DNA from 3 places in the Streptomyces sp. NPDC007025 genome. Region 2 is predicted to be linked to each of the others. Evidence: riboswitches for the same ligand, from Rfam matches in the RefSeq annotation. Region 2 holds a riboswitch; each other region holds the start of a gene.

Region 1 (9,504 bases), on a different contig from region 2:
GCCGAGAACCTGCTGGCAGCGACGGACGCGGCGGGGCTGGGGCTGCGGGAGCGGGTGCTGTGGCGCGAGGTGCGCACCCCCGCCGAGATCGAGGCGGAGACCGGGGCTCCCGGCGGGCGGGTGCCGCCGCCGGGGCTGTCCGGCGGCGGTGGCGCCTTTCTGCACCCCGCCAACACGACGGGGCTGCCGGGGCTCTACGCGGCCGGCGGCTGGTCCCATCCGGGCGGCGGTCTGCCCGCCGCGGGGATGACGGGCGCCATGGTGGCCGGGCTGGTACAGGACCCGGAGTGGCGCGGCTCGGTCTGAGCAGGCGGCCCGGGCCCGGTGCGGATTGCCGGCCCGGTGCGGCCGGGCCTCAGTACGGGCCGCCGCCGTAGTAGTCCTGCGGGTACCGGGGTGCCTGCTGCGGGTACGGCTGGGGCTGCTGGGCGTCGGCGTCGTGGGCGTCGGCGTACGGGTCGTAGCCGTAGGGCTGCGGCTCCTCCGGGGGCAGCGGCGCGCCGCCCTCGCGCTGCTGGGGTACCCAGACCCCGCCCGGCGGCGTCTCGGGCACCCCGGGCTGGTATGGCTGTTGCGGATAGCCGTATCCGTCGCCGTACTGGCCGCCGTAGCCCGCGTACGGGTCCTGGTACTGCTGGTAGCCGGCCGGGTCCTGGTATCCGGAGTGGTCCGGGTAGCCGGCGGGCCCGCCGACCGGGGTGTGGTCCTGGTAGCCGGCGTACTGCTCGTATCCGCCGTGGTGCCCGTGCCCGCCGTCCCCGTGGGCCGGAGGCTGGTCGGGGGCCGGGGCGAAGACCGAGGTCTCCTCGTCGTAGCCGCCGTAGCCGTAGCCCCCGTAGGGACCGTAGGGGCCGTAGGTGTCCTGGCCCGGGTAGCCGTAGCCGGTCTCCTGGCCGCCCGGATCGCCGTCCTCGCCGCCCCAGTCGGCGGGCTCCTGGTGACCGTAGCCCTGCTGGCCATAGCCCTGCTGGCCGTAGTCGTCGACCGGATCGGGCACCGGCACGGTGCCCGCGGCCGGGGTGTCGGCGGGGTCGTGGGTGCGCAGGTCGGAGACCTCCAGCGAGGCCGTGTCCGGAGCGGGGGACGCCCCGCGGCGGCGCCGGCTGGAGCCGGGGCCACCGCCGAGTGCCCACCCGGCGGTGAACCCGCTCCGTACCGAGAGCGTGACGAAGGTCTGGCCGACGGCGAAGGCCGCGATGCCGAGGCCGATCACGACGACCGACGGCAGCGCCGTCCCCACCACCACGCCGAGGAAGCCGGTGAGGGCCAGCAACCGCCAGCGCAGCCGGGCCTTGTACTGGAGCAGTACCTCGCCCAGCAGCCACAGCGCAACGATGCCGAACGCGATATAGAGGACCGTCCAGCCCATCTACGCCCCTCTTCCGCTCCCGCCGCCCCTTGGCGGACCCGTGGCTCAAGCCTTGCGAAGGCCCAGGGTAGCCCTCTCCCGGAGACCGAGATTCTGGTGGATCTCCAGCGTCGCCGTGGAGTGGTTGAGCGTGATGAAGTGCAGCCCCGGAACACCTTCGGCGAGCAGCCTCGCACACAAGTCCGTGGCGTACTCGATCCCGATCGAGCGTACCGCCGCCGGATCGTCCTGGACGGCGTGCAGCCGCTCGATCATCCCGGCCGGCAGCGTGGCGTTGCTCAGCTGCGCGAACCGCTCGATCTGCTGCACGCTCGTGACCGGCATGATCTCCGGGATGATGGGCGTGCTGCAGCCCGCGGCGGCGACCCTGTCCCGCAGCCGGAGATAGTCCTCCGCCTGGAAGAACATCTGGGTGATCGCGTAGTCGGCACCGGCATTGCACTTGTTCACGAAATGCCGGATGTCGCTGTCCCAGTCGGTGGAGCGCGGGTGCATCTCGGGGAAGGCCGCGACACCGACGCAGAAGTCGCCGGACTCCTTGATCAGTTCGACGAGTTCGGAGGCGTAGTCGATCCCCTCGGGGTGCTTGACCCACTCCCCCAGCGGATCGCCGGGCGGATCGCCGCGCAGTGCGAGCACGTTGCGGATGCCCGCGGCGGCGTACTGCCCGATGACGTTGCGCAGTTCCGCCCGCGAGTGGCTGACCGCCGTGAGGTGTGCGACGGGAGTCAGCGTGGTCTCGTTGGCGATGCGCTCGGTGTTGCGGACCGTGCCCTCGCGTGAGGAACCGCCCGCGCCGTAGGTGACGGACACGAAGGTCGGGGACGCCGCCTCGATGCGTCGCAGCGCGTCCCACAGCGTCCGCTCGCCTTTCGCGGTCTTCGGCGCGAAGAACTCGAAGGAGAAGGACTGCTCTCCGCTCGCGAGCAGATCACGCACAGTCGGCGGACGGTCTGTCCTGGGAGCTGAGATACCGATGGCCATATCTGCAGGCTAGCGGCCTGGCCTGCAGAGCGGCTCGACACCGGGGCGATAAGAGGGGATCTGTCCGTTTCCCGGATGGCCGAGGTCCACCTGTTGGACAGTCCCGCCCCCCGTGCTAAGCGGCCGGTGCGGTCACGACGCCGGGGGACGGGCATCCGCGGCTGCCGCCTCCCGCAGCCGCGCGGCCAGCGAGGCGGCCGCTGCCCCGGGATCATCGGCCTCGGTGAGTGCCCGGACCACCACCACCCTGCGGGCCCCGGCGTCCAGCACCTGGTCGAGATTGCCCGCATCGATGCCGCCGATGGCGAACCACGGCCGAGACGTCGGATCTGCGGCGGTACGGGCGGCGGTGTGACGGACGAGATCCAGCCCCGGTGCGGGGCGGCCCGGCTTGGTGGGGGTCGGCCAGCACGGCCCGGTGCAGAAGTAGTCGACGCCCGGCTCGACCAGCGCCGCGTCCGCCTCGGCGGGGCTGTGCGTGGAGCGGCCGATCAGCACCTCGTCGCCGAGCAGGGCGCGGGCCGCGGGCACCGGCAGATCACCCTGGCCGAGATGGAGCACCTGGGAGGCGGCGGCGTGGGCCACGTCCGCACGGTCGTTCACGGCCAGCAGGGCCCCGTGCCGGCGGCAGGCCTCGGCGAACACGTCGAGCTGCGCCAGTTCCTCGGCCGCCTCCAGCCGCTTGTCCCGGAGCTGGACGATGTCCACACCGCCCGCCAGGACGGCGTCCAGGAACGCGGGCAGGTCGCCCTGCGCCTCGCGTGCGTCGGTGCACAGGTAGAGCCGCGCCTCCGCGAGCCGCTCACGGGCGGGAGCGGACCCCCGGGACGCCGCGGGCGGGGTGGCGGTGCTGCGGGACGAGCTGGACGTACGGGACATGGCGGTGTTCGGTTCCCCCCGGGAGGGGGTGCGTGGACCCCGGGGGGATCCACGCACCCGGTGCTGTCGGTGTGCTGGTGCGCCGCCGCGGGCGGCGGGATCAGACGGCGAGTGCCTGCGCCCGTCGCTTGACCTCGGTGCCCCGGTTCTCCCGCAGCGCCGTCACCGGCGAGCCGGGCAGCGACTCGTCCTCGGTGAACAGCCATTCGAGCATCTCTTCGTCGCTGAAGCCGTCGTCCCGCAGCAGAGTGATGGTGCCCGCCAGGCCCTTCACGATCCGGCCCTCGCCCACGAAGGCGGCCGGAACCTGCAGCACCCGGTTCCCGGACTCCGCCTCCCGCCGCACCGCGAGCAGTTGGCCTTCCTTCACGAGCTGCCGCACCCGGGTCACCTCGACGCCGAGCATCTCGGCGACATCGGGGAGGGCGAGCCAGGCGGGGACGAGCGCGTCGGTCTTTGCGTCAATCTCGGTCACGGGTTCCAGACTGCCATCCGAAACCGGTGGTCACTACCGCGCGGCCTTCTTCAGGGCCACGGCCGCGTCGCCCAGCACGGCCCGGTCCACGGCTGTGCCCTGCTGAATCAGCTTCCGGCCCTGCGCGAGATCGCGCGGACGGCCGACGGCCAGCAGCGCGGTCGGCCGCTCGCCGCGCAGCCAGCACACGCTCCAGGCGGGGTCCCGCGGCGAGCCGCGCCACACCAGCTCGTCGCCGGGGGCGTGGTGGCCGACGTACTGCACGAAGCGGCCGAACTGCTCGGACCAGAAGTAGGGCACCGGATCGTAGGCGACGCTCTCCGGCTCGCCGTCGGCGTGCCCCTCGGCGAGCAGGTTCGCCGCGACCGTACGGGGGCCCTGGAGCGCGTTGTCCCAGTGGTGGATCAGCAGCCGCTCCCCGTAGCGGGCCGAGGGGAACGAGGCGCAGTCCCCCACCGCGTAGCAGCCGGAGGCCGAGCTGCGCAGCCGCGCGTCGGCCAGCACGGAGCCGTCCGGCCCGAGCGCCACCCCGGAGCCGGCCAGCCATCCGGTAGCGGGCCGGGCCCCGATCCCGACCAGGACCGCGTCCGCCGGCAGCCGCGTCCCGTCGGCGAGCAGCACCCCGCCGCGCTCGACCGCGGCGACGGCGGCGCCGGTGCGCAGTACCGCCCCGGCCTCCGCGTACCAGTCCCGCATCGGCGCGGAGACCTCGGCCGGGAGCGCGCCCGGCAGCGGTGCGGCGGCGGTCTCCACCACGGTGACCTCGCAGCCCCATTCGCGGGCCACCGTGGCGAACTCCGCGCCGATCCACCCGGCGCCGACCACCACGACCCTGCCGCGGGAGGCCAGCACCGGCCGCAGCCGCCGCGCGTCGTCCAGGGTGCGCAGCACATGGACACCGGGCACGCCCTCGCTCCCGGGCAGGGTGCGAGGCTCGGCGCCGGTGGCCAGCACCAGCCGGTCGTAGTGGACCGGGCCCGCGTCGGTGACCAGCAGCCGCTCGCCGGGGCGCAGCCCGGTGGCGGTCCGGCCCAGTTCCAGCTCGATCCCCAGCGCCGCGAAGTCGATGTCGAAGAGCGGCACCTCCGCCTCCTCGCCCCTGCCGAGCAGCACGGCCTTGGACAGCGGGGGCCGGTCGTAGGGCGGGTGCGGTTCGGCCCCGAGGAGCCGCACGGAGCCGGGCCAGCCCTGTTCGCGGAGCTGCACGGCGGTCTGCACACCCGCCATACCGGTGCCCACGACCACGACCCGCTGCTGGTTCTGACTGTCGCTCACATCGCTCACTGTATGCCGGTCGACTCCCGGAGCCATCGGCCACCGGACGGAGACGGCCTCCGGTGGCGGTCGTAGGTCATGTCTGCAAAGCCCCGTCTGCCCGGTGGGCGGACGACGCTCCTTCGAGCCCTCCCCAGGGCCGCCCGCCGCGGGGCCCCGGCGCGCCTTACCGGCGCCGCACGCACCGCAGTAGGGTGGGCCGCGGTAGTCATGAATACGCGGGAGCCCGGACGCACCGGGCTGAGAGGGAGGCTGCGGCGGCCTCCGACCGTCCGAACCTGATCCGGGTCATTCCGGCGAAGGGAGCAGCGGCAGCCCCATGCGCGGCACAGGAAACGGCACAGGAAACGGCACCGAAACCGGTACCCACGCGGCGAGCCCCGACGTGCTCGTCCTCGGCGGCGGCCTGATCGGCCTGGTGACGGCCTGGCGGGCCGCACAGCGCGGCCTTGCGGTCACCGTGGCCGACCCCGGACCGGGCGGCGGCGCCGCGCGGGTGGCGGCGGGCATGCTGGCAGCCGTCACCGAACTGCACTACGGCGAGGAGACCCTGCTGGACCTCAACCTCGCCTCGGCGGCACGCTACCCCGAGTTCGTCGCCGAACTGGAGGACGCCGCCGGCCTGGACACCGGCTACCGGGCCTGCGGCACCCTCGCGGTCGCGCTCGACGCCGACGACCGCGCCCACCTGCGCGAGCTGCATGCGCTCCAGCAGCGGTGCGGGCTGGAGTCGCAGTGGCTGACCGGCCGCGAGTGCCGCCGCCTGGAGCCGATGCTGGCGCCCTCGGTGCGCGGCGGAGCCCGGGTGGACGGCGACCACCAGATCGACCCCCGGCGACTTGCCGCCGCGCTGCTGCGGGCCTGCGAGCGCGCGGGAGTCGCCTTCCGGCGCTCCGGCGCGGTGCGGTTGCTGCACCGGCGGGACCGCGCCGCGGGGGCGGCGCTGGCGGACGGCACCGAGCTGCGCGCGGAGCAGACGGTGCTCGCGCTGGGCGCCCGCAGCGGCACCCTGGAGGGCCTGCCCCCGTGGGTGGCGCCCCCGGTGCGCCCGGTGAAGGGGCAGGTGCTGCGGCTGCGGATGCCCGGCGGCTCGGCCGGCCCCTTCCTCTCCCGCACGGTCCGCGCGGTGGTACGCGGCGGCGCTCTCTACCTGGTGCCGCGCGCGGACGGCGAACTGGTGGTCGGCGCCACCAGTGAGGAACTGGGCTGGGACACCACCGTCACCGCGGGCGGCGTCTACGAGCTGCTGCGGGACGCACACGAACTGGTGCCCGGCGTCACCGAGCTGCCACTGGCCGAGACCCGCGCCGGGCTGCGCCCCGGCTCCCCCGACAACGCGCCGCTGCTGGGGCCCACCGCGCTGCCCGGGCTCCACCTGGCCACCGGCCACTACCGGCACGGTGTCCTGCTCACCCCCGTCACCGGCGACGTGCTCGCCGAACTGCTGGCCACGGGCGAGCTGCCCGCACCGGCCCGGCCCTTCGCACCGCAGCGCTTCGCCTCCGCAGACTCCCGCGAGACCCAGGAGCAGCCCGTATGACCTCCGCCCCGACGACGACCGTCTCGGTCAACGGCGAGCCCCGCCGAGTGACCCCGGGTCTCACCCTCGACCGGCTCGTGGCCGATCTCACCGCCGCGCCGGGCGGGGTGGCCGCGGCGCTGAACGAGGACGTGATCCCCCGGGGCCGCTGGGCTCAGACCCCGCTCGGCGAGGGCGACCGCGTCGAGATCCTCACCGCAGTCCAAGGAGGCTGAGCCGGCCATGGCCGACGATCCGCTGACCATAGGCGACACCGCCTTCACCTCCCGGCTGATCATGGGGACCGGGGGCGCGCCCAGCCTGGACGTCCTGGAACGGGCGCTGCTGGCCTCCGGCACCGAGCTGACCACGGTCGCGATGCGGCGCCTGGACCCCTCGGTGGGCGGCTCCGTGCTGTCGGTGCTGAACAGGCACGGTATCCGGGTGCTGCCGAACACCGCCGGGTGCTACACGGCGGGTGAGGCGGTGCTCACCGCACGGCTCGCGCGGGAGGCGCTGGGCACCGACTGGGTGAAACTGGAGGTCATCGCCGACGAGCGCACCCTGCTGCCGGACCCGGTCGAGCTGCTGGAGGCCGCCGAGACGCTGGTGGACGACGGCTTCACGGTGCTGCCGTACACCAACGACGACCCGGTGCTGGCGCGGAAGCTGGAGGAGGCGGGCTGCGCGGCGATCATGCCGCTCGGCTCCCCCATCGGCTCCGGACTGGGCATTCGCAACCCGCACAACTTCCGGCTCATCACCGAGCGCGCGGGCGTGCCGGTGATCCTGGACGCGGGCGCCGGTACGGCCTCGGACGCGGCACTGGCCATGGAGTTGGGGTGCGCCGCGGTGATGCTGGCCTCGGCGGTGACCCGGGCCCAGGAGCCGGTGCTGATGGCGGAGGGCATGCGGCACGCGGTCGAGGCGGGGCGGCTCGCCTTCCGCGCGGGCCGCATCCCGCGCCGCCACTTCGCCGAGGCGTCCTCGCCCACCGAGGGCCTCGCGGCGCTGGACCCGGAGCGCCCGGACTTCGGCTGAGGGCCCCCGTCGCCGGGGCCGCAGCCGGGCCCCCGGGCACCGCCCCGGCGGCGCCGTTCGGCGGCGCCGCTCACCCCCGGGTGGGCGCCACGGAGTGTCACCGTTCGGCCCCAGAACAGCGGCAACCCGCAACCGCGCGACCCCGCCGCCGCACCTCCCTCGTAAACTCGGCGCAATGGACACCACCCTCCAGGACCCGTCGCCTGCCTACGGACGAGGAGACCCGTTGGTCGGACAGGTGCTCGACGGCCGGTACCGCGTCGAGGCCCGGGTGGCCATCGGCGGCATGGCGACCGTCTACCGCGCGGTGGACACCCGGCTGGACCGGGTGCTGGCCCTGAAGGTGATGCACACCTCCCTCTCCGCGGACGAGACGTTCGTGACCCGCTTCATCAGGGAGGCCAAGTCCGCGGCCCGGCTGGCGCACGCCAACGTGGTCGGGGTCTTCGACCAGGGCACCGACGGCACCTATGTCTATCTGGCGATGGAGTACGTGGAGGGCTGCACGCTCCGCGACGTGCTGCGGGACCGCGGCGCCCTGCGCCCCCGCGCGGCGCTCGACGTCCTGGAACCCGTGCTGGCGGCGCTGGGCGCGGCGCACCGGGCCGGTCTCGTGCACCGGGACGTGAAGCCGGAGAACGTGCTGATAGGGGACGACGGCCGGGTGAAGGTCGCCGACTTCGGCCTCGTGCGGGCGGTGGACAGCCAGACCTCCGCGACGACGGACTCGATCCTGGGCACGGTCTCCTATCTGGCGCCCGAGCAGATCGAGGACGGCACGGCCACGCCGCGTACGGACCTGTACGCGTGCGGCGTCATGCTCTACGAGATGCTCACCGGCGGCAAGCCGCACTCCGGCGGCTCGCCCGCGCAGGTGCTCTACCAGCACCTGAACAAGGACATGCCGGCTCCTTCGGCCGCGGTGCCGGGGATGGCGGCGGCGCTGGACGGCCTGGTGGCGCTGGCGACGGCGCGCACCCCCGAACAGCGTCCCGAGGACGCTGTCGCCCTGCTGGCGCGGGCCCGCACGGTCCGCGCGGAGCTCACCGACGAGGAGCTGGACGCGGTCCCACCGCAGGCCACACAGGGCGGCACCGGCCCGGCCGAGGACGCGGCGCGGCTCTCGGGGGTCTCGGGGATCTCCGGAGACATCGCCGCGGCGGCCGCGCACGCCACCGCCGGGTCCGAGGCCGACACCTCTGTGATCCCGCGCCCCGCGGGGGGTCCCGCCGCCGGTCCGGCCCCGGAAGCGGATCTCAACCGGACGGCGCTGCTGTCGCCGCCGCCGTCCGACCCGCCCGGCGGCTCCTCCGACGCGGGTGCCGGGGGCCGGCGGCGGAGGATGCAACCGCGCTGGGTGCTGGTGACCCTGGCCGTGCTGCTGGTGGCGCTGGTCGGCACGGGCATCTGGTACGTCAACTCCGGTCAGTTCGTGCGGACCCCCGCGGTGCTGGACGACACCCGCGCCGAGGCGACCAAGACGCTCTCGGAGGCGGGACTGGACGTGAAGGTGGAGGAGGACTTCAGCGAGCGGGTGGAGCGCGGCCACGTCATCGGCACCGACCCGGAGCCGGGTGAGCGGGTCCGCAAGACCGGCACGGTCACGCTGACCGTCTCGCGCGGCCCGCACGTGGTGAAGGTGCCCGAGCTCAAGGACACCCCGCTGTCGGACGCCCGCCGCAAGCTGGAGGACGCCGGCCTGAAGCCGGGGACGGTCGAGCGGCGGTTCGACGAGGAGACGGCGCGGGGCTCCGTGCTCGCCACCGACCCCGAGCCGGGCAGCAAGCGCAGGCCCGGCGCCGCGGTGGCCCTCACCGTCTCCAAGGGGGCGCCGGTGGAGGTGCCCGATGTGGTCGGCGACAAGCGGAGCGACGCGACCCAGGAGCTTCAGGACGCGGGTCTGAAGGTCCGGATCGCCACCGAGCGCGTCCACTCCGAGCACGAGAAGGGCAGCATCGCCCG
Region 2 (9,504 bases):
CAAGGACCTCTCCCGCACCGCCAACGACCACCTGTGGATGCACTTCACCCGCATGTCGTCGTACCAGAACGCGCCGGTTCCGACGATCGCCCGCGGCGAGGGCGTCTACATCTACGACACCGACGGCAAGCGCTACCTCGACGGTCTGGCGGGCCTGTTCGTCGTACAGGCGGGGCACGGCCGCGCCGAGTTGGCCGAGGCCGCCAACAAGCAGGCCCAGGACCTCGCCTACTTCCCCATCTGGTCCTATGCGCACCCCAAGGCCGTCGAGCTGGCCGAGCGCCTCGCGCAGCACGCCCCGGGCGACCTGAACAAGGTCTTCTTCACCACCGGCGGCGGCGAGGCCGTCGAGACGGCGTGGAAGCTGGCCAAGCAGTACCACAAGCTGACCGGCAACCCGCTCAAGCACAAGGTCATCTCCCGCGCCGTCGCCTACCACGGCACCCCGCAGGGCGCCCTGGCCATCACCGGGCTGCCCGCGCTCAAGGCCCCCTACGAGCCGCTGGTCCCCGGCGCGCACAAGGTGCCCAACACCAACATCTACCGCGCCCCGATCCACGGCGACGACCCCGAGTCGTTCGGCCGCTGGGCCGCCGACCAGATCGAGCAGCAGATCCTCTTCGAGGGCCCGGAGACCGTGGCCGCGGTCTTCCTGGAGCCCGTCCAGAACGCGGGCGGCTGCTTCCCGCCGCCGCCCGGCTACTTCCAGCGGGTCCGGGAGATCTGCGACCAGTACGACGTGCTGCTCGTGTCGGACGAGGTGATCTGCGCCTTCGGGCGGCTGGGCACCGTCTTCGCCTGCGACAAGTTCGGTTACGTACCCGACATCATCACCTGCGCCAAGGGCATGACCTCCGGCTACTCGCCCATAGGGGCCGCGGTCATCTCCGACCGGATCGCCGAGCCCTTCTACCACGGTGACAGCACGTTCCTGCACGGGTACACCTTCGGCGGCCACCCCGTCTCCGCCGCCGTCGCGCTGGCCAACCTCGACATCTTCGAGCGCGAGGGCCTCAACCAGCACGTGCTCGACAACGAAGCCGGCTTCTTCAGCACCCTGCAGAAGCTGCACGACCTGCCCATAGTCGGCGACGTGCGCGGCAACGGGTTCTTCTACGGCATCGAACTCGTCAAGGACAAGGCCACCAAGGAGACGTTCACCGAGGAGGAGTCCGAGCGCGTCCTGTACGGCTTCCTGTCCAAGGCGCTCTTCGAGAACGGCCTCTACTGCCGCGCCGACGACCGGGGCGACCCGGTCGTCCAGCTCGCCCCGCCGCTGATCTCCGACCAGAAGGTCTTCGACGAGGCCGAGCAGATCCTCCGCTCCGTCCTCACGGAGGCGTGGACGAAGCTCTGAGCCGCACCGCGAAGCACGGACACCCGACCCGCACAGGGCCGCACGAGGGGCGGGGGCATCGATCCAGTGACCGATGCCCCCGCCCCTCGTTTCACCCTCCAGAGGGAATGACGGCTCGCGATGTTGAGTGGAGGTGCCCCATGGCCGCCCCGCCGGACGACGTGCTCTGGGCGCGAGGACTGCACTACGCCCACGACGGCTCACCCGCGCTGCAAGGCGTCTCGCTCGGCGTCCGGGAAGGCGAGATCCTCGCCGTCACAGGGCCGCGGGGCAGCGGAAAGACCACACTGCTGCGCTGCATGTCCGGGCAGGTACTGCCGGACCAGGGCGAGGTGTGGTTCAACAGCGCCCCCGTGCACACCCTCGGCCGGACAGCGCGCGAACGGCTGCGGCTGCACCGCTTCGGCTGGATCGACAGCACCCCGCGCCTCGTCCCCGAACTGACCGCCTGGGAGAACGCCGCGCTCCCCCTCCTGCTACAGGGGGACGGATACCGCACGGCCCGCAGCACGGCCTGCTCCTGGCTGGAGCGGCTGGATGTCGCGGACTGCGCCGGAAAGCGGCCGCCCGCACTCCGGCAGGCCCAGCGCCAGCGCGTCGCCGTGGCCCGAGCACTGGTCCACTCCCCCACGGTGCTCTTCGCCGACGAGCCCACGGCACCGCTCCACCAGACCGACCGCGCCCAAGTGCTGCGGGCGCTCAGCGCCGCGGCCCGCTCGCAGGGCATCACGGTCCTCCTCGCCGGGCACGACTTCGCACTCGACCAGGCGGCACGCACCGCGGAGGCGACCGGTGCCGCGCTCGCCGACCGCATCGTCGCCCTCACCGACGGCCGCCGGGCGCGCACCCCCGCGCCCGGCGCCCCGGCCGCGGTGTCCGCAGGACCGGAAGGCGCGGCAGCGTGCTCACTCTCCGTCTGACGCTCACCGCGACACCAGCGGCGCTGCTGCTCCGCCTGTTGCTGCTGTGCGCCTCCGCGAGCGGCGGCCTGCTGCTGCTCGCCGCCCTGTCCTACGCCCTGGAGCACCCCGGCCACCGGGCGGCCGTCCTGACGCGGCTGCTGTGGTGCCTGATCCCGCTCGCCGCCACCGCCCACCTGGCCGCGGTCCTCGGGCGCACCGAACCCCGGACCGAGGCCCGGCTCGGCCTGCACGCAGCCGGGCTTGGACCCGCCCGGCTGCCGCTGCTGGCCGCACGCACCGCCGCGGTACCCGGCCTGGCGGGCAGCGCGCTGACGCTTCTGCTGACCGTACGGGGAGGCGTCGAGAGCGCGGGCGGCTCGCTGTCGGTACTGAACCTGCCCCGCCCGCCGGCCCTGCTGCCGCTGCAGGGTCCCCCGCTCCCCGTCCCGGCCGCCGTGACGCTGCTGAGCGCGCTGCCGCTGGTGGCCGCCCTCGCGGCCGCCTGGGGTACCCGGCCCGGCGCCGCGGCACCCGCGCCGCCCGACTCCGGGCGGTTCGCGGACAGCCGCCGCGCTGTGGACCCGGCCCGGCGGCGGGACGGTACGAGCACCTCGTGCCGCGCCGGACTGCTGCGCAGCGCCCTGCAAGCAGTCTCCGGCCTGCTGGCCGGAACGGCGGGCCTGCTGCTGGCAGCGCATGCGGCGCGCGGCACCGGCGCCTGGAACCCGGCAGAACGCCCCGGGGCCGTGGCGGGCTGGCCGTTCGCCGCCGGGTGGACGCTCATCGGAGTGGGCCTGATGGTGGCCGGCCCCGGACTGGTGGCGTTGAGCGGGCGTCTGCTGGGGGCCGCGCGTCCGGGCCCGGTGCGACTGCTGGCCGGGCGCTCACTCGTCCGCGAAGCGGCCGTCGCCGGGCGTCCGCTGGGTGCGCTGAGCGCGGTGGGGGCGGCACTGGTGGCGGTCATCCGGACCCACCTGACCGGGGCCGGGCTGCCCGCTCCGGGTCCGCTGGTGGGACTCGCCGCTGCCCTGACCGGATGCTGCGCTGCCGCGGCCGGGCTGGCGGTGCTCGCCCGGGTCCGGCGCGCCCGTGCCCCCGTCCGGGAGCTGCTTGACCGCCTCGGGGCGCCGCGGCAGCTGGGCCGGGGGGTGGCGCTGCTGCGGGCCGCCACCGCCACGGCGGTGTGCGCGCCGCTCGTGGCGGCCGCCGGACTGTTGACGGCACTGCCCACGGGTTGACCGCTCCTGCGGCTACCGGACCCGGCCCGAGCCGGACGGAGAGCCATGACCAGAGCCGGCCTCCCGCGGCGCGGGGGTGCCGGGTGCCTTCGGTGCGCCGTGCGGGGCACCCAGGGCGACCACCTCCCGCGGGTCGAAGACGACCCCCACCTCGGCGCCCTCCCACGGCGCGTCCCGCAGCGTGCAGGCCGCCTCCAGGGGCGGTCCCGCATCCGGACGCAGCAGCACGGTGACCGTGGAGGCGTCCCCGCCGCGGAACGTACGCGCCTCCACCGTGCAGCGCAGCCCCTCCCCAGGCTCCCGCAGCAGCACACCGCCGGGGCGCACCAGCACCTGGCCGCCGCCGCGCGGGGTGCCGTCCGGCACGGGCAGCTCCCCCCAGACGGTGTCCGCGATCCCGCCGTCGACGGTGGCCGGGGTGATGTTGTCGAATCCCAGGAAGCGGGCGACGAACTCGGAGGCGGGGCGCTGCCAGACCTCCAGCGGGGTGCCCGCCTGGGCGATGCGGCCGCGCTCCATCACCACGACCCGGTCGGCGAGCGCGAACGCCTCCCCGTGGTCGTGGGTGACGGCGAGCACCGTCGTACCCAGCCTGCGGAACAGGCCGCGCAGCTCGACGACCAGCCGCTCGCGCAGTCCGCGGTCGAGCTGGCCCAGCGGCTCGTCCAGCATCAGCAGCCTCGGCTCCGGGGCCAGCGCGCGGGCCAGCGCGACACGCTGCTGCTCGCCGCCGGACAGCGCGGTCACCGCCCGCCGCCCCGCGCCCGGCAGCCCCACCAGGTCCAACAGCCCGGCGACCCGGCGGTCGGCCTCGGCCCGCCTCATGCCGTGCATGCGCGGTCCGAAGCCGACGTTTCCGGCGACGTCGCGCTGCGGGAAGAGCTGGTGGTCCTGGAACATCAGGCCGACGCCCCGCCGGTGCGGCGGCACGCCGGTCTGGTCCTGCCCCGAGAGGAGCACCCGGCCGCTGCGGACCTCCTGCAGCCCCGCGACGACGCGCAGCAGGGTGGACTTGCCGCTGCCGCTGGGCCCCAGGACGCAGACCGTCTCGTGCGCGGCCACCTCCAGGTCGACCGCGTCCAGCGCGGTCCGCTCGCCGAAGCTCACGGTCACTCCGTCCAGCCGCAGCATCTACAACTCCCTCCGGCCGTCGGTTCGCACCCGCTCCAGCGCGAGCAGTACCCCCGCGCAGACGAGCATGAGAAGCGTGCTCAGGGCCATGGCCTGCCCGTAGTGTGCCTCCCCGGCCCGCCCCAGCATCCGGGCCACCGCGACCGGCAGGGTGGGCGCGTCAGGCCGGGCGATGAACACGGTCGCGCCGAACTCGCCCAGCGAGACGGTGAAGGCGAACCCGGCGGCCACCAGCAGCGCGCGGCGCACCAGCGGGAAGTCGACCTCCCGCCAGGCCCGCAGCGGGGAGGCGCCCAGCACGGCCGCGGTCTCGCGCAGCCGCACGTCCACGGCACGCAGCACCGGCAGCATGGTGCGGATGACGAAGGGCACGCCGACCAGCGCCTGGGCCAGCGGCACCAGGATCCAGCTCGACCGCAGATCCAGCGGCGGCTCGTCCAGCGCGACGAGGAAGCCGAAACCGACGGTGACGGCGGAGGTGCCCAGCGGGAGCATCAGCAGCGCGTCGAATCCCCGCACCAGCCGACCGGCCCGGCGAGTGAGGGCGGCGGCGGCCAGCCCGCCCACCACCAGCGCGATGGCTGTCGCCACGGCGGCGTAGGTCAGTGAGTTGCCGATGGCCTCGACGGGCGCGACGACGAAGGTCGCGCTGTCGGAGCGGGCGCCCAGCGCACGGAAGAAGGCGAGGCCGTATCCGTCGGGCCCGTCGAGTGCCCGCTGGACCAGCACGAGCAGCGGTACGACCGTCAGCACGAGCATCACCCCCAGCACGGCGCCCACCGTCGTCCACTGGCCGGGTCCTGCCGGACGGCGGGCGGTGTGCTCCGCGGGTACCAGGCTGAGCGCGCTCTCCCGCTTGCGCAGTGCCCAGGCGTGCACGGCCAGCAGCGCGGCGACGGCGGCGAGTTGGGTGAGCGTCAGCACGGCGGCGGTCGGCAGGTCCAGCAGGGTGGCGGTCTGCCGGTAGATCTCGACCTCCAGCGTGGCGTACCGCGGCCCTCCCAGGACCTGGATGACGCCGAAGCTGGTGAAGGTGAACAGAAAGACGATCAGTGCGGCGGCCGCCACGGACGGCGCCAGCGCGGGCAGGGTGACCCGCCGCCAGGCGGTGAACCGGCCGGCGCCCAGGACGCGTGCGGCCTCCTCCTGGCGCGGGTCGAGCTGCGACCACAGGCTGCCGACGGTGCGCACGACAACCGCGTAGTTGAAGAAGACGTGCGCCAGCAGGATCGCCCACACGCTGGTGTCCAGCCGTACCCCGAACCAGACGTCCAGCGCTCCCCCGCGCCCGGCCAGCGCGAGGAAGGCGGAGCCGACGACCACTGTCGGCAGCACGAACGGCACCGTCACCACGGCGCGCAGCATCCGCTTGCCGGGAAAGTCGAACCGTGCGAACACGTAGGCGCCGGGAAGGGCGAGCGCGAGAGTGAGCGCGGTGGAGGCCGCGGCCTGCCACAGCGTGAACCAGAGCACCTGGAGGATGTCGGGATCGCCGAGCACCTGGGCGATCCGGCCGGACTGCCAGCTGCCTCCCTCGTGCAGCCCCCGGAAGACGATCGCGGTCACCGGGTAGCCGAAGAAGAGCGCGAAGAACGCCGCCGGGACGGCCATCAGCGCGAGCCGCACGCCCGTGCCGCCGCCGCGGCGGTTCGCGGCGGCGGACGGTCGCGCGGTGGGGCCGTCCGGGGCGCCGGGAGGCACCGGCCCCTCCGGAGAGTCCGGGAGAGCCCGGGCCACGGCGTCGCGGGCGGCTACTTCACGGCGAGCGACGTCCACGTCTTGATCCACTGCTCACGGTGTTCCGCGATCTTCCGCGGGGCGACTGTGGCGGGGTCGTCCACGGTCTCGCCGTACTTGGTGAACAACTCCGGCAGCCGGGCGTCCTCGCGGACCGGGTTGACGAACATCTTCAGCGGCAGGTCCTCCTGGAACCGCTTGCTGAGCAGGAAGTCCAGCAGCGCCTGTCCGCCCTCGGTGTTCTTCGCGCCGCGGAGCAGCCCGGCGTACTCGGTCTGCCGGAAGCAGGTTCCCTTGGCCACGCCGGTCGGCGCCTGCTCGGGCGGGTTCTTCTCACCCATGACCTCGGCGGGCGGGCTGGAGGCGTAGGAGACGACCAGCGGCTTGTCGCCCTTGCCCTTGCCCTGGCGGGAGCCGCTGAAGCGGTCGTTGTAGGCCTGCTCCCAGCTCCCGGCGACCTCGGCCCCGTTGGCACGCAGCTTCTTCCAGTAGTCCTGCCAGCCGTCCTCGCCGAACTCGGCGACGCTCGCCAGCAGGAACGCCAGACCGGGAGAGGAGTTGGCGGCGTCCTCGGTCACCAGCAGGTCCTTGTAGCGGGGCTTCGCCAGGTCCTGCAGAGTACGCGGCGGGTCGATCTTCTTGTCGGCGAACCACCGGCGGTCGTAGTTGACGCACACGTCGCCCGTGTCCACCGGGGTGACCCGGTGCTTCTCCGGATCCGCCTGCAGCCGCTCGGGCACCTTCGAGAGGCCCTCGGCCTCGTAGGGGGCGAAGACGTCCTTGTCCAGCGGGCGGGAGAGGAGCGTGTTGTCGACTCCGAAGAAGACGTCGCCCTGCGGGTTGCCCTTGTTGAGCACCGCCTGGTTCACGGCGGCACCCGCGTCGCCGCCGCGCAGCACCTCGACCTTGTAGCCGCTGCGCTTCTCGAAATCCTTCAGCACGGGCTTCGAGACGGCGAACGAGTCGTGGGTGACGAGAGTGACCGTCTTGGAGTCCGCGCTGTCGTCCGAGCCGCCGCATGCCGTGGCCAGAACTGCGAGGGTGAGGACAGCGGTGGTTGCGGCGGCAGCCCGCCGTGCGTGCTTCTTCATCAGTGCATCGACTTCCTACCCGGCATGACCCGGGCGAGGTTCGAGGGTCTGCGGCACGTACGGGGCGTACGGCCGCACTCTCAGCGCTGTGAGCGCTCCCCTGTCGGCTGTTCGGTTGTGCGGGCCGCACCGGGCGACCCGTTCGAACACTACCAGTCAGGCGTCAGCGTTCGGTTGCCGCGAGCTGGCCGCACGCACCGTCGATCTCCTGACCCCGGGTGTCCCGTACGGTCACGGGTACACCGTGCGACTCCAGCGTCCGCACGAACGCGGCCTCGTCCTCGGGCCGCGAGGCGGTCCACTTGGAGCCGGGCGTCGGGTTGAGCGGGATGAGATTGACGTGCACCCGCTTGCCCTTGAGCAGCCGGCCCAGCAGATCGGCACGCCACGCCTGGTCGTTGATGTCCTTGATCAACGCGTACTCGATGGAGACCCGGCGCCCGGACCTGGCCGCGTACTCCCAGGCGGCGTCGAGCACCTCGCGTACCTTCCACCGGGTGTTGACCGGCACCAGAGTGTCCCGCAGTTCGTCGTCGGGCGCGTGCAGCGAGAGCGCCAGCCGGCATGTGAAACCCTCGTCGGCGAATCGCAGCATCGCGGGCACGAGCCCGACCGTGGAGACGGTGATACCCCGCTGGGACAGTCCGAGGCCGTCCGGCTCGGGGTCGGTCAGCCGCCGGATGGCGCCGACCACCCGCTTGTAGTTGGCCAGCGGCTCGCCCATCCCCATGAAGACGATGTTCGACAGCCGCGCCGGCCCGCCGGGCACCTCGCCGTCCCGCAGGGCCCGCATCCCGTCGACGATCTGGTGGACGATCTCCGCGGTGCTCAGATTCCGGTCCAGACCGGCCTGGCCCGTGGCGCAGAACGGGCAGTTCATCCCGCAGCCCGCCTGCGAGCTGATGCACATGGTGACCCGGTCCGGGTACCGCATCAGGACGGACTCCACGAGCGTCCCGTCGTGCAGCCGCCACAGCGTCTTGCGTGTGGCGTCGTCGTCGCAGCTGATGTGCCGCACCACACTCATCAGGTCGGGCAGCAGCCCGGACGCCAGCTTCTCGCGGGCAGCGGCCGGGATGTCGGTCCACTGCTGCGGGTCGTGGGCCAGCCGCGCGAAGTAGTGCTGCGAGAGCTGCTTGGCACGGAAGGGCTTCTCGCCGAGATCCGCGACCGCCGCACGGCGCTCCTCGGGAGCGAGGTCGGCAAGATGGCGGGGCGGCTTCTTGGCGCCGCGCGGGGCGACGAACGTGAGTTCTCCGGGTGCAGGCATAGCCGTACCAGTGTCGCAGATCATTTTGGCGGGCCGCTGATCAGCCGGGCAGGGCGGCAGTCCCCGGTCGTCCGCCCCCGTCGGTCGGCCCCGCCGTGCCCGAGGACCACCCCCGCAGGGTGCGGGGGCGGTGGAGGCCGGGGGCCGGCGAAAGAAGCCGAGGGCCCCGGGGCCCTGCCGCCACGCGGTCCGGATCGGGCGGGGCGGGCTCAGCCCGCGCCGACGAAGACCACCAGCAGCAGCCAGACGACCGGCGCGGTCGGCAGCAGCGAGTCGAGCCGGTCCATGATGCCGCCGTGCCCGGGCAACAGGGTTCCCATGTCCTTGATACCCAGGTCGCGCTTCATCATCGACTCGCCCAGATCGCCCAGGGTGGCGCTGACCGCGACCGCGAGCCCCAGCAGCAGGCCCTGCCACCAGCGCCCGTCGTCGATCAGGAACTGCGTGCACAGGGCGCCCGCCGCCATGGCGAAGGCCACCGCGCCGACCAGTCCCTCCCGGGTCTTCCCGGGGCTGATCCGGGGGGCCAGCTTGTGCCGCCCGAACCGCCAGCCCACCGCGTAGGCGCCGGTGTCGCTGACCACGGTGAGGATCAGGAACGTCAGCACCCGCCAGGGTCCGTCGTCCGCCGCCAGCATCAGGGCGACGAAAGTGGCGAGGAAGGGCACGTAGATGGCGGCGAAGAGGGCCGCAGTCACATCCCGCAGGTAGTCGGCCGCTGACTGCGTCATGCGCCAGGCCAGCACGGCCAGCGCCGTGAGCGCCATGGCGATCCAGG
Region 3 (9,504 bases), on a different contig from region 2:
TGCTGTCGATCCGCGTCCGGAAGAGGAGCACGCTCGCCAGGGTGGCGGCCAGCGTGAGCCAGAACTTGATCCACACCCACCAGTACCGCGCCAGCCCCCAGCGGGTGCCCACCGACAGCAGCACGCCGCTCGCCAGGGTGACCAGCGCGAGCGGGGCCAGCAGCCAGTCGGCGAAGACCTTCATCGAGCGGTAGGACGCCTCGGCCGCCGGTCCCGACCCGGTGAGGGCCGCGGTGAGGCCGAGGGCGAGCAGGCACAGCGTCATGCCGAGCCAGCCGGCCGAGGAGCAGACGTGGAGCACGAGAGTGCCTCTGCGGGCACGCCGGGACAGTTGCCGCATGCCCTCGACTGTGCCGCTGTCCGGCGTCCGGGGCGTCCGACAGCGGGAGTATCGAGGGCTACTCGGCTCCGAGTACGCGGCGTCGCGCGGCCTGCTCGTTGCCCGGCGGCGGCCCGTACGGCACCCGGCGTCCGTGCCCCGGCCCGGGACCCTGCCCGCCCCGCGCCCGTACGATCGCCGGTATGCATCCGGCTCAGCATCCGAATCCGCGACCGACGCCGGGAGAACGCCGCCCCCGGCTCCATCTCTTCGACCTCGACGGCACTCTGCTGTACGGTTCGGCGGCCTCCGTGGAGATATCCCGGCAGCTCGGGGTCGACGCCGAGATCCGGGAGCTCGAACGGGCTTTTGCGGAACGGAAACTGACACCGCCGGAGTTCGCCCTCCGGGCGTGTGCGCTGTGGTCGGCGCTCGACGACGAGATCGTGTCCGCGGCCTTCTCGGCCGCGCCGTGGCTGACGGGCATCCGGGAGGTGTGGGCCGGGCTCAGGGCGGAGGATGAGCGCTGCGCCGTGATTTCCCTCTCGCCGGATTTCTTTGTGCGGAGACTACAGGATTGGGGGGCCGAGGTTACCCACGGTTCGCGGTGGCCGGAGGTTCCGCGCGCAATTCCGAACGGAAGTACGAAGTATCCGGCGCATCCCCTCGATCCCGCCGGGATTCTTTCGCCCTCGTCGAAGGTGAAGATCGCGGAGGAGCTCTGCGCCCAATTCGGGCTCGGGTTGGCGGACTGCGTGGCGTACGGGGACTCCCTCTCCGATGCGGAGCTGTTCGCCGCCGTGCCGGTCTCCGTGGCGGTGAACGCCGACCACCATGTTCGCTCGCTCGCCTCCCACCACTACACCGGAAGTGATCTCCGGGAGGCCCACGGACTCGTCTCCACGGCACGGTAATTCCTGCGCGGGTTCCGAATGGCGGAATTCGCGGGAACCGCGAACGGGGGTTGTGGCGTGAAGGCTTCACGGTATGGTCGGTCCCTCCCGCATCGTGCGGTAAGGAGTGCAAAGTGTCCTGAGCACGGTGTTCACAGGGGGCGGTTCACCGGAACTTTCGGAACACGGATGTGCACAGAACGTCCGGAAGAGGTACGAGGCGAGGCGAGCATGACCACCATGTCGGGCAGCGACGGTGCGTCCGCCGGTGGCAGCGGCGGACGGGGATGGTTCACCCCGGCGTCCGATGCCGCGACCGCGGAGCGCCCCGCGCCAGGCGGACCTGACGCGGTACCGTCCCAGCAGACCGCGGGGACGGCCGCACCGGAACCGGAACACGAACCGGAACCCGAACACGCGCACGAGCCGGAGGCGGTTCCCGAACCCGGCGCTGCGGCCCCGGCGGCCGCCACCGGGCGGACGGCGCCTGCGGCGCCCGGCGTTCCCGCGGAGCCCGCGGGTGACCAGCTCGGCGACCCCGAACTGATCGGGGCCTCCATGGCGGAGCTGGAACGTTCCGCCGACTCGGCGACCGCCTACTTCTACGCGCTGCTGTTCGTCCAGTACCCGCACCTGCGCGAGATGTTCCCGGCCGCCATGGACGGCCAGCGCGACCGGCTCTTCCGCGCGCTGCTGACGGCCGTACGCCTCTTCGACGACGGCAAGCTGCTCGGCGAGTACCTCGCCGGCCTGGGCCGGGGCCACCGCAAGTACGGCACCCTGCCCGCCCACTACCCGGCCGTCGGCGAGTGCCTGATGGCCGCCATCGCGCGCTACGCACCCGACACCTGGGGTCCGCGCACCGAGGCGGCCTGGGTGCGCGCCTACACCGCGATCTCCCAGACGATGATCGACGCGGCGGCCGAGGACGAGCGCCGGGCGCCCGCCTGGTGGGACGCGGAGATCGTCTCGCACGAACTGCGCACCTCGGAGATCGCCGTGATCACGGTGCGTCCCGACCAGCCGTACCCGTTCCGCGCCGGGCAGTACACCAGCCTGGAGACGCCCTGGTGGCCCCGGGTGTGGCGGCACTACTCGTTCGCGTCCGCGCCCCGTCCCGACGGCCTGCTGACCTTCCACGTGAAGTCCGTGCCCGCCGGTTGGGTCTCCACGGCACTGGTGCAGCGCGCCCGCCCCGGCGACGTGCTGCGGCTCGGCCCGCCCGCGGGCTCGATGCTCGTCGACCACGAGGCCGACAGCGGGCTGCTCTGCCTGGGCGGCGGGACCGGTATCGCCCCCATCAAGGCGCTGGTCGAGGACGTGGTCAGCCGGGGAAGGGCGCGCCCGGTCGAGGTCTTCTACGGAGCCCGCACCGACCACGACCTCTACGACCTGGAGACGATGCTGCGCCTCCAGGACCGCCACCGGTGGCTGTCGGTGCGCCCCGTCGTCGCGGCGGGCGCGGCCTCGGCCGCCGAGGCGCTCGCGGGCGAGCTCCCGGACGCGGTACGCAGATACGGCCCCTGGCCCGCATACGACGGATACCTCTCCGGGCCGCCCGGAATGATCAGGACCGGGGTCGAGACGTTGCGCGGGCTCGGGATCCCGACGCACCGAATACGGCACGATTCCCTCGACGAACTGGTCGTACAGGGGGCGTAGGTGGTGGGGTGTTCGGATCGCGGCTGCTGCCGGAGCCGGTCACCCGGGGCGGGTGGTCCGGGGCCGGTTGCGGGGCAGCCGTCCGGTCGGCCGGTCGAGGAAAGGGACGAGTGGCGGCGTTGAGTGACGCGAACGGATACGGCGACGGTTCCACGGAGCATGCGGCGGGCGCGGGCCCCGGAGCCGACCAGCACCCCGGCCCGCCGCGGCGGCTGCCCGGCAGCGACGGGGAGCACGCGCTGCAGCAGCGGATCGGTTCGCAGGAGCGCGCCGGGCGGTTCTACCAGGACCAGGTGCTCGACCACCTCAACGAGCGGATGCGGGAGTTCACCCAGCAGCAGGAGATGTTCTTCCTCGCCACGTCCGACAGCCGCGGCGAGTGCGACAACAGCTTCCGCGCCGGGCCGCCCGGGTTCCTGCGCGTGCTGGACGAGCGGACACTGGTGTTTCCCGAGTACCGAGGCAACGGCGTCCACGCCAGCCTCGGCAACATCGGGGAGAACCCGCATGTGGGCCTGCTCCTCGTCGACTTCCTCCGCGCCCGGATCGGCCTGCACATCAACGGCCGTGCCGTGGTGCTGGACGACGCGGAACTGCGCCCCTCGGTACCGGACCTGCCACAGGACCCGGTACCCGGTCGGCGGGCCCTGTTGTGGGTGCGGGTCGAGGTGGAGGAGGCGTACATACATTGCGCCAAGCACATCCCCCACCTCCAGAAGGCCCCGCGCCGCGCGGCGCGCGAATGGGGCACCGACGACTACAAGCGCAAGGGCGGCGACTTCTTCGGAGCCGCCCGGGACGCCCGGGAGGGCCGGCGCGAGGTGACCGCCTCCGCGGAATCCCCGTCGCCGGGGCCGGTTCCCACGGCACCGCCGGTTCCCACGGCCTCACCCGCGTCGGTCTCCCAGCCCGCGTCGGCCTCCCCGCCCGCCTCGGCCTCCATCCCTGCGTCGGGACTCCCGGCCCCCGCCCCGGCCGTACCCGCCGTCCCGCCGGTGCCGCCGTCCGGCGGTTCGGCGCCGCTGTCCCCGCAGGCACCAACCGCCCCGGCGTCCCCGGCACCCGGTACCGGACCCACCGCCGTACCGGAGGACGCGGCCGCACGGGCGGCCGCCCTCCCGCCGCTGCCGCGGCGGCGAGAGGGCGCCGCCGCGGCGGCGCCGGCCGCGTCCTCCGCGTCCTCCGCGTCCTCCGCGTCCTCCGCGGTCTCGGCCGCCATCTCGGCCCGCTCGGGGAGCGCCGGGTCCGCCGAGCACGCCCGGGACGTCTCCGCCTGGCGGCTGGAGGCCGAGCGGGCGCTGGCGGAGGCGCAGCGGCGCGGCCGCCAGGAAGCGGAGCCGAGCGAACCACGGGAACCCGCGGCCTTCCAGGGCTGGTTCGGCTAGCGTGCGCACGCGGGCGGCGCCCCGGCGGGTCCGGGCGGCGCCCCGGCGTCGGTCAGCGGAGGTCGGGTGCGAGCAGCGCCTGGACCCCTTCGATGTTCGCGGCGAGATAGGCCCGCAGTCTCGGCGGGACGACCTCCACGGAGTTCAGGCCCTCCGGGGTGAAGGGGAGCCGTACGATCTCGTACTCTCCTTGCGGCTCCTCCACTTCGGGTCCGTGCCGTAGGCGCGGGTCGAGTGAGACGAGCCGGCACACGAAGAAGTGCTGTACCTTCACTCCACCCGGTGTCTCCACAGGGTCACTCACCGTGTCGACGAAGGCGGGCACCACATCGGTGATCGCCGCGCCCAGTTCCTCGGCCACCTCGCGGTGCAGGGCGTCCTCGACGGTGCGGTCCACGCCGGGCTCGACGCCGCCTCCCGGGGTGATCCAGTACGGCTCCTGGCCGGGCTTGGTGCGTTTGATGAGGATCAGTCCCACGGCGGGCGCCGGACCCTCCCCGGTGGCGAGGAGGATGGCGCGGGCAGTCCGCTTGACCACGGGGCGTTCGACGAACATGCAGGAGATTTGGCCCGCATCACGGCGCGTCAAACCCTCCGTTTTCCTCACTGTGCGTGTTGGATCGGAACATCACGCAATAGGTCCATATCCATAAGTGATTGGACACTGACGCTAAGTCAACTACTCTTGTCGTCCGCGCCGCCGCGCGCGTCGAGCCGGGCGGTTCGTGGCAGGAGGGGGGAGCCACGAACCGCCCTCGCGGCTCCCGCCCCCGCTCTACCGGTGCACGGGCCTCACGGGGCCATCGGCAGATACACCCGGTTGCCCGCCTCTGCGAACTCGCGGGACTTCTCCGCCATCCCGGCCTCGACCTCCTCCATCGTCGCGCCGTGCCGCTCGCGGATCTCCTGGGAGATCTTCATGCTGCAGAACTTCGGGCCGCACATGGAGCAGAAGTGCGCGGTCTTGGCCGGTTCGGCCGGCAGCGTCTCGTCGTGGAACGAGCGGGCCGTGTCCGGGTCGAGCGCCAGATTGAACTGGTCCTCCCAGCGGAACTCGAACCGGGCGTCCGAGAGCGCGTCGTCCCAGTCCTGCGCCCCCGGGTGGCCCTTGGCCACGTCCGCGGCATGGGCGGCGATCTTGTAGGTGATCACGCCCGTCTTGACGTCGTCCCGGTCCGGCAGCCCCAGGTGCTCCTTGGGCGTGACGTAGCAGAGCATCGCGGTGCCCCACCAGCCGATCATCGCCGCGCCGATGCCGCTGGTGATGTGGTCGTAGGCGGGCGCGATGTCCGTCGTCAGCGGACCCAGCGTGTAGAACGGGGCCTCCTCGCAGACCTCCTGCTGGCGGTCCACATTCTCCTTGATCTTGTGCATCGGCACATGGCCGGGGCCCTCGATCATGGTCTGTACGTCGTGCGCCTTGGCGATCCGGTTGAGCTCGCCCAGCGTGTCCAACTCGGCCATCTGCGCCGTGTCGTTGGCGTCCGCGATCGACCCCGGCCGCAGCCCGTCGCCGAGCGAGAACGTCACGTCGTAGGAGCGCAGGATCTCGCACAGTTCGCTGAAGTGCTCGTACAGGAAGCTCTCCCGGTGGTGCGCCAGACACCACGCTGCCATGATCGAGCCGCCGCGGGAGACGATGCCGGTCTTGCGGCGCGCCGTCAGCGGGACATAGCGCAGCAGCACCCCGGCGTGCACCGTCATGTAGTCGACGCCCTGCTCGCACTGCTCGACGACGGTGTCCTTGTAGACCTCCCAGGACAGCTCCTCGGCCTTGCCGTCCACCTTCTCCAGCGCCTGGTACAGCGGCACCGTGCCGATGGGGACGGGGGAGTTGCGCAGCACCCACTCGCGGGTGGTGTGGATGTTGCGGCCGGTCGAGAGGTCCATGACGGTGTCGGTGCCCCACCGGGTCGCCCACGTCATCTTCTCCACCTCCTCCTCGATGGAGGAGGTGACGGCGGAGTTGCCGATGTTGGCGTTCACCTTCACCAGGAAGTTCTTCCCGATGATCATCGGTTCGGTCTCCGGGTGGTTCACGTTGGCGGGCAGTACGGCCCGCCCCGCGGCGATCTCGTCCCGGACGAACTCGGGGCCGCGGTTCTCGCGGAGTGCGACGTACTCCATCTCCGCGGTGATCTCGCCCCGCTTCGCGTAGCCGAGCTGGGTGACGGCCGCGCCGTCCCGGCCGCGGCGCGGCTGGCGCGGGCGGCCCGGGAAGACGGCGTCGAGCCCCGCCAGATCGTCGGCGCCGCCGCGGACGACTCCGCCGCGCGGGCTGGTGTGCTTGCGGCCGTCGTCCTCGGGCCGCAGTTCACGGCCCGCGTACTCCTCGGTGTCCCCCCTCTGGATGATCCAGTTCTCGCGCAGCGGCGCCAGGCCGCGGCGCACATCGGTGTCGATCTCGGGGTCGGTGTACGGCCCGGACGTGTCATAGAGCGTCACGTCCCGGCCGTTGGTGAGGTGCACCCGTCGGACGGGGACCCGGATGTCCGGGCGCGACCCCTGCAGATATCCCTTGTGCGAGCCGAGCGCTTTCCCGGCCGCTTCGGCGTTCTCGGCCGCTTCGGCGTTCTCGGCGCGCGCGTGTGCATCCTGCGTGGTCATGAGACCCACTCCCTACGCCGGCATTACCCGGTAACAGGTTCGGCGGTCGGCGCAGCCGGTTCCGTGGTCCCTTCCACGGAGGTCAGCGCCCTCTCAGCCCCGTGCTCGGAGCTCCCGCGATGTGCAAAGGCGCCTCTACGCTAACGGCACACGGCCCGGACTGAACACCCCGCCCGGCCGTTCTTGCGATGATCGGGCGGTGACCCACACCGACCCCGCCGTCCCCGCACCCGAACCCGGCCGTGCCCACGGGCACGGTCCCGGACCCGGCCATGCGCCCGCCCATGACCACGGGCCCAGCCACGGCCGGGGCCACGGGCAGAGCCACGGCCACGGGCACAGTCACGGCCACGGGCCCGCCGAGCCGGTCTCCCGCCGGCTGCGGAAGGTCATCGCGGCGGTGCTGGTGCCGTTCGCGGCGGCCGTGCTGGCCGGGCTGGTGGTGCTGTGGCCAGGGGGCGTTCCGGGACACCAGCACGACCATTCCGGGGTCGGCTTCGACCGGCCCACCTTCACCGCCAAGGTCGTGGAACTGGCCGAGGTGGACTGCGGCAAGGCCAACGTCCGGCAGCCGTCCGGCTCCTCCGGCGGCGGTTCCTCCGGGCCGGGCGGCGGGGAACAGGGCGGCGAGGGCGGGGCGCACGAGCCGTGCCGGAAGGCCACCGTCGAGATCACCGAGGGCAAGGACAAGGGGCACACCTTCACCGAGGTCGTCCCGCCCGACGCCACCCGCAGCTACTCCGTGGGGCAGGGCGTCGTCGTCGCCTACGCCGCGAAGGCGCCGCGCGATCTCCAGTACAGCGTCGTCGACACCGCCCGCGATCTGCCGATGGTGCTGCTGGCCGGCCTCTTCGCCCTCGTGGTGGTACTCGTGGGGCGGCTGCGCGGAGTGCTGGCGCTGGTGGGACTGGTCATCAGCTTCGCCGTGCTGACGCTGTTCATCCTGCCCGCGATACTGCAGGGTTCCAATCCGCTGGTGGTCGCGGTGGTCGGCGGGAGCGCCATCATGCTGGCCACGCTGTATCTGTGCCACGGCCTGTCGGCCCGCACCTCGGTCGCGGTGCTGGGCACCCTGGTGTCGCTGCTGCTGATCGGGCTGCTGGGCTCGCTGTTCATCGGCTGGGCCGGACTGACCGGCAACACCGACGACCAGACCGGTCTGGTGCACGGGCTCTACCCCGGTATCGAGATCCGGGGGCTGCTGCTGGCGGGGGTGCTGATCGGCTCGCTCGGCGTACTCGACGACGTGACGGTCACCCAGACCTCGGCCGTCTGGGAACTCAAGGACGCCGACCCCGGGGCCGGTCGGCGCCGGATCTACCGGGCCGCCATGCGGATCGGCCGCGATCACATCGCGTCCGTCGTCAACACCCTGGTGCTGGCCTACGCGGGAGCGGCGCTGCCGCTGCTGCTGCTGTTCTCGATCGCGCGCAGCGACGTGACGATGGTAGCCACGAGCGAGGTGGTCGCCGAAGAGATCATCCGCACGCTGGTCGGCTCCATCGGCCTCGTCGCGTCGGTGCCGGTAACGACGCTGCTGGCCGTGCTCGTCGTCTCGGCGGACCGCAGGCGGCCCGAGGCGGCGGAAGCGGCCGGCCGTGCCGCCGGGGACGCGCCTCCGGGCGTACCCGCACCGGCGTCCGGCGTCCCGGTGTCCGGCGGCCGCCCCGCACCGGCCCGCGGCGCCGGGGTCACCGGCGGCCGGGGGAGGCGGCGGAAGCCGAAGTGAGCCGGGGCCAGGTACCGCGCCCCGCGCTCCGACCGTGAACCCGGACCCGGACCCGGGTCAGGGTCCGGACCCGGCGGCGGCTCCGCGGCACTCGCGTGGTGCCGGCGCCGTGGGCCCACCGCGGGCCGTCGCCACCCACCGCGGGGTGCGCCCGGTGCGGGCGGGGTTCACCAGCCGCTGCCCGAGGAGCCGCCGCCCTTGAAGTGGCGGACGAGGTAGACGACACCGCCGACCAGGGCGACGAAGATCAGCACCTTGAACAGCAGGCCGATCAGGAAGCCCACCAGGCTGGCGATCAGGCCGCCGAAGACGACCAGCGCGATCACCGGTATGACGATCCACGTGACCCACCACGGCAGGCCGGCAAGGGTGCCTTTCGCGTCCATGACTGTCTGCTCCGTCTCTGAGAGTTGGCGAGGGCTCTTCGCACCCTCTGCCCTCGATGCTAGAGCGGTCGGTGGGCCGATGGGCCGCTGCGGGCCCCTGTCCTCCCCTGAATCCGACCCTGAGTCGACCCTGAAGAACCGGCTCGGCCTTCGAGAGCCGGCTTCGGCCTCAGAGCCGGCGCGCCCCGGCAGCACCGGCTCGGCCCGCCCGCGGGGCCGCTCAGCTCTCGGGAGGCGAGAAGACCACCAGGACCCGCAGGTCCTCCGAGATGTGGTGGAACTTGTGCGTCACCCCGGCCGGTACATAGACCACGCTGCCGCGCGCCACCTGCGTCGTCTCGTCCCCGACGGTGATCGAGCCGCGGCCGCTGACGACGAAGTACACCTCGTCCTGGGCGTGCGGCTGCTGCCGGTCGACGGCACCCGCGTCCAGCGCGTACAGGCCGGCCGACATGTTGCGCTCGTGCAGGAACCGGAGGTACGCGCCGTCGTTCACGGCGCGTTCCGCCTCCAGCTCCTCCAG

The links. A riboswitch is a leader RNA that binds a small molecule or an ion and turns the genes downstream of it on or off. The one in region 2 is predicted to bind thiamine pyrophosphate.
Region 1: another riboswitch for thiamine pyrophosphate. It lies ahead of thiO (glycine oxidase ThiO); the one in region 2 lies ahead of ACFYMO_RS14635 (thiamine ABC transporter substrate-binding protein).
Region 3: another riboswitch for thiamine pyrophosphate. It lies ahead of thiC (phosphomethylpyrimidine synthase ThiC); the one in region 2 lies ahead of ACFYMO_RS14635 (thiamine ABC transporter substrate-binding protein).

Annotation. Positions count from the first base shown of each region.
Region 1 covers NZ_JBIAFT010000003.1:420,466-429,969, forward strand. The annotation lists gene ACFYMO_RS08275 (NAD(P)/FAD-dependent oxidoreductase) at 1-306, shown strand, start outside; gene ACFYMO_RS08280 (hypothetical protein) at 356-1,369, opposite strand; gene metF (methylenetetrahydrofolate reductase [NAD(P)H]) at 1,415-2,353, opposite strand; gene thiE (thiamine phosphate synthase) at 2,486-3,232, opposite strand; gene ACFYMO_RS08295 (Rv2175c family DNA-binding protein) at 3,333-3,707, opposite strand; gene ACFYMO_RS08300 (FAD-dependent oxidoreductase) at 3,741-4,934, opposite strand; TPP riboswitch at 5,191-5,304, shown strand; gene thiO (glycine oxidase ThiO) at 5,302-6,522, shown strand; gene thiS (sulfur carrier protein ThiS) at 6,519-6,737, shown strand; gene ACFYMO_RS08315 (thiazole synthase) at 6,745-7,542, shown strand; gene pknB (Stk1 family PASTA domain-containing Ser/Thr kinase) at 7,718-9,504, shown strand, end outside.
Region 2 covers NZ_JBIAFT010000006.1:378,688-388,191, reverse strand. The annotation lists gene ACFYMO_RS14660 (aspartate aminotransferase family protein) at 1-1,357, shown strand, start outside; gene ACFYMO_RS14655 (ATP-binding cassette domain-containing protein) at 1,498-2,277, shown strand; gene ACFYMO_RS14650 (hypothetical protein) at 2,259-3,497, shown strand; gene ACFYMO_RS14645 (ABC transporter ATP-binding protein) at 3,510-4,628, opposite strand; gene ACFYMO_RS14640 (ABC transporter permease) at 4,629-6,239, opposite strand; gene ACFYMO_RS14635 (thiamine ABC transporter substrate-binding protein) at 6,380-7,456, opposite strand; TPP riboswitch at 7,452-7,568, opposite strand; gene rlmN (23S rRNA (adenine(2503)-C(2))-methyltransferase RlmN) at 7,620-8,726, opposite strand; gene ACFYMO_RS14625 (phosphatidate cytidylyltransferase) at 8,936-9,504, opposite strand, start outside.
Region 3 covers NZ_JBIAFT010000005.1:300,234-309,737, forward strand. The annotation lists gene ACFYMO_RS12395 (DUF2269 domain-containing protein) at 1-340, opposite strand, end outside; gene ACFYMO_RS12400 (HAD-IB family phosphatase) at 523-1,233, shown strand; gene ACFYMO_RS12405 (globin domain-containing protein) at 1,444-2,874, shown strand; gene ACFYMO_RS12410 (pyridoxamine 5'-phosphate oxidase family protein) at 2,985-4,259, shown strand; gene ACFYMO_RS12415 (NUDIX domain-containing protein) at 4,312-4,815, opposite strand; gene thiC (phosphomethylpyrimidine synthase ThiC) at 5,052-6,866, opposite strand; TPP riboswitch at 6,859-6,994, opposite strand; gene ACFYMO_RS12425 (YibE/F family protein) at 7,066-8,595, shown strand; gene ACFYMO_RS12430 (DUF5326 family protein) at 8,763-8,981, opposite strand; gene ACFYMO_RS12435 (cupin domain-containing protein) at 9,202-9,504, opposite strand, start outside.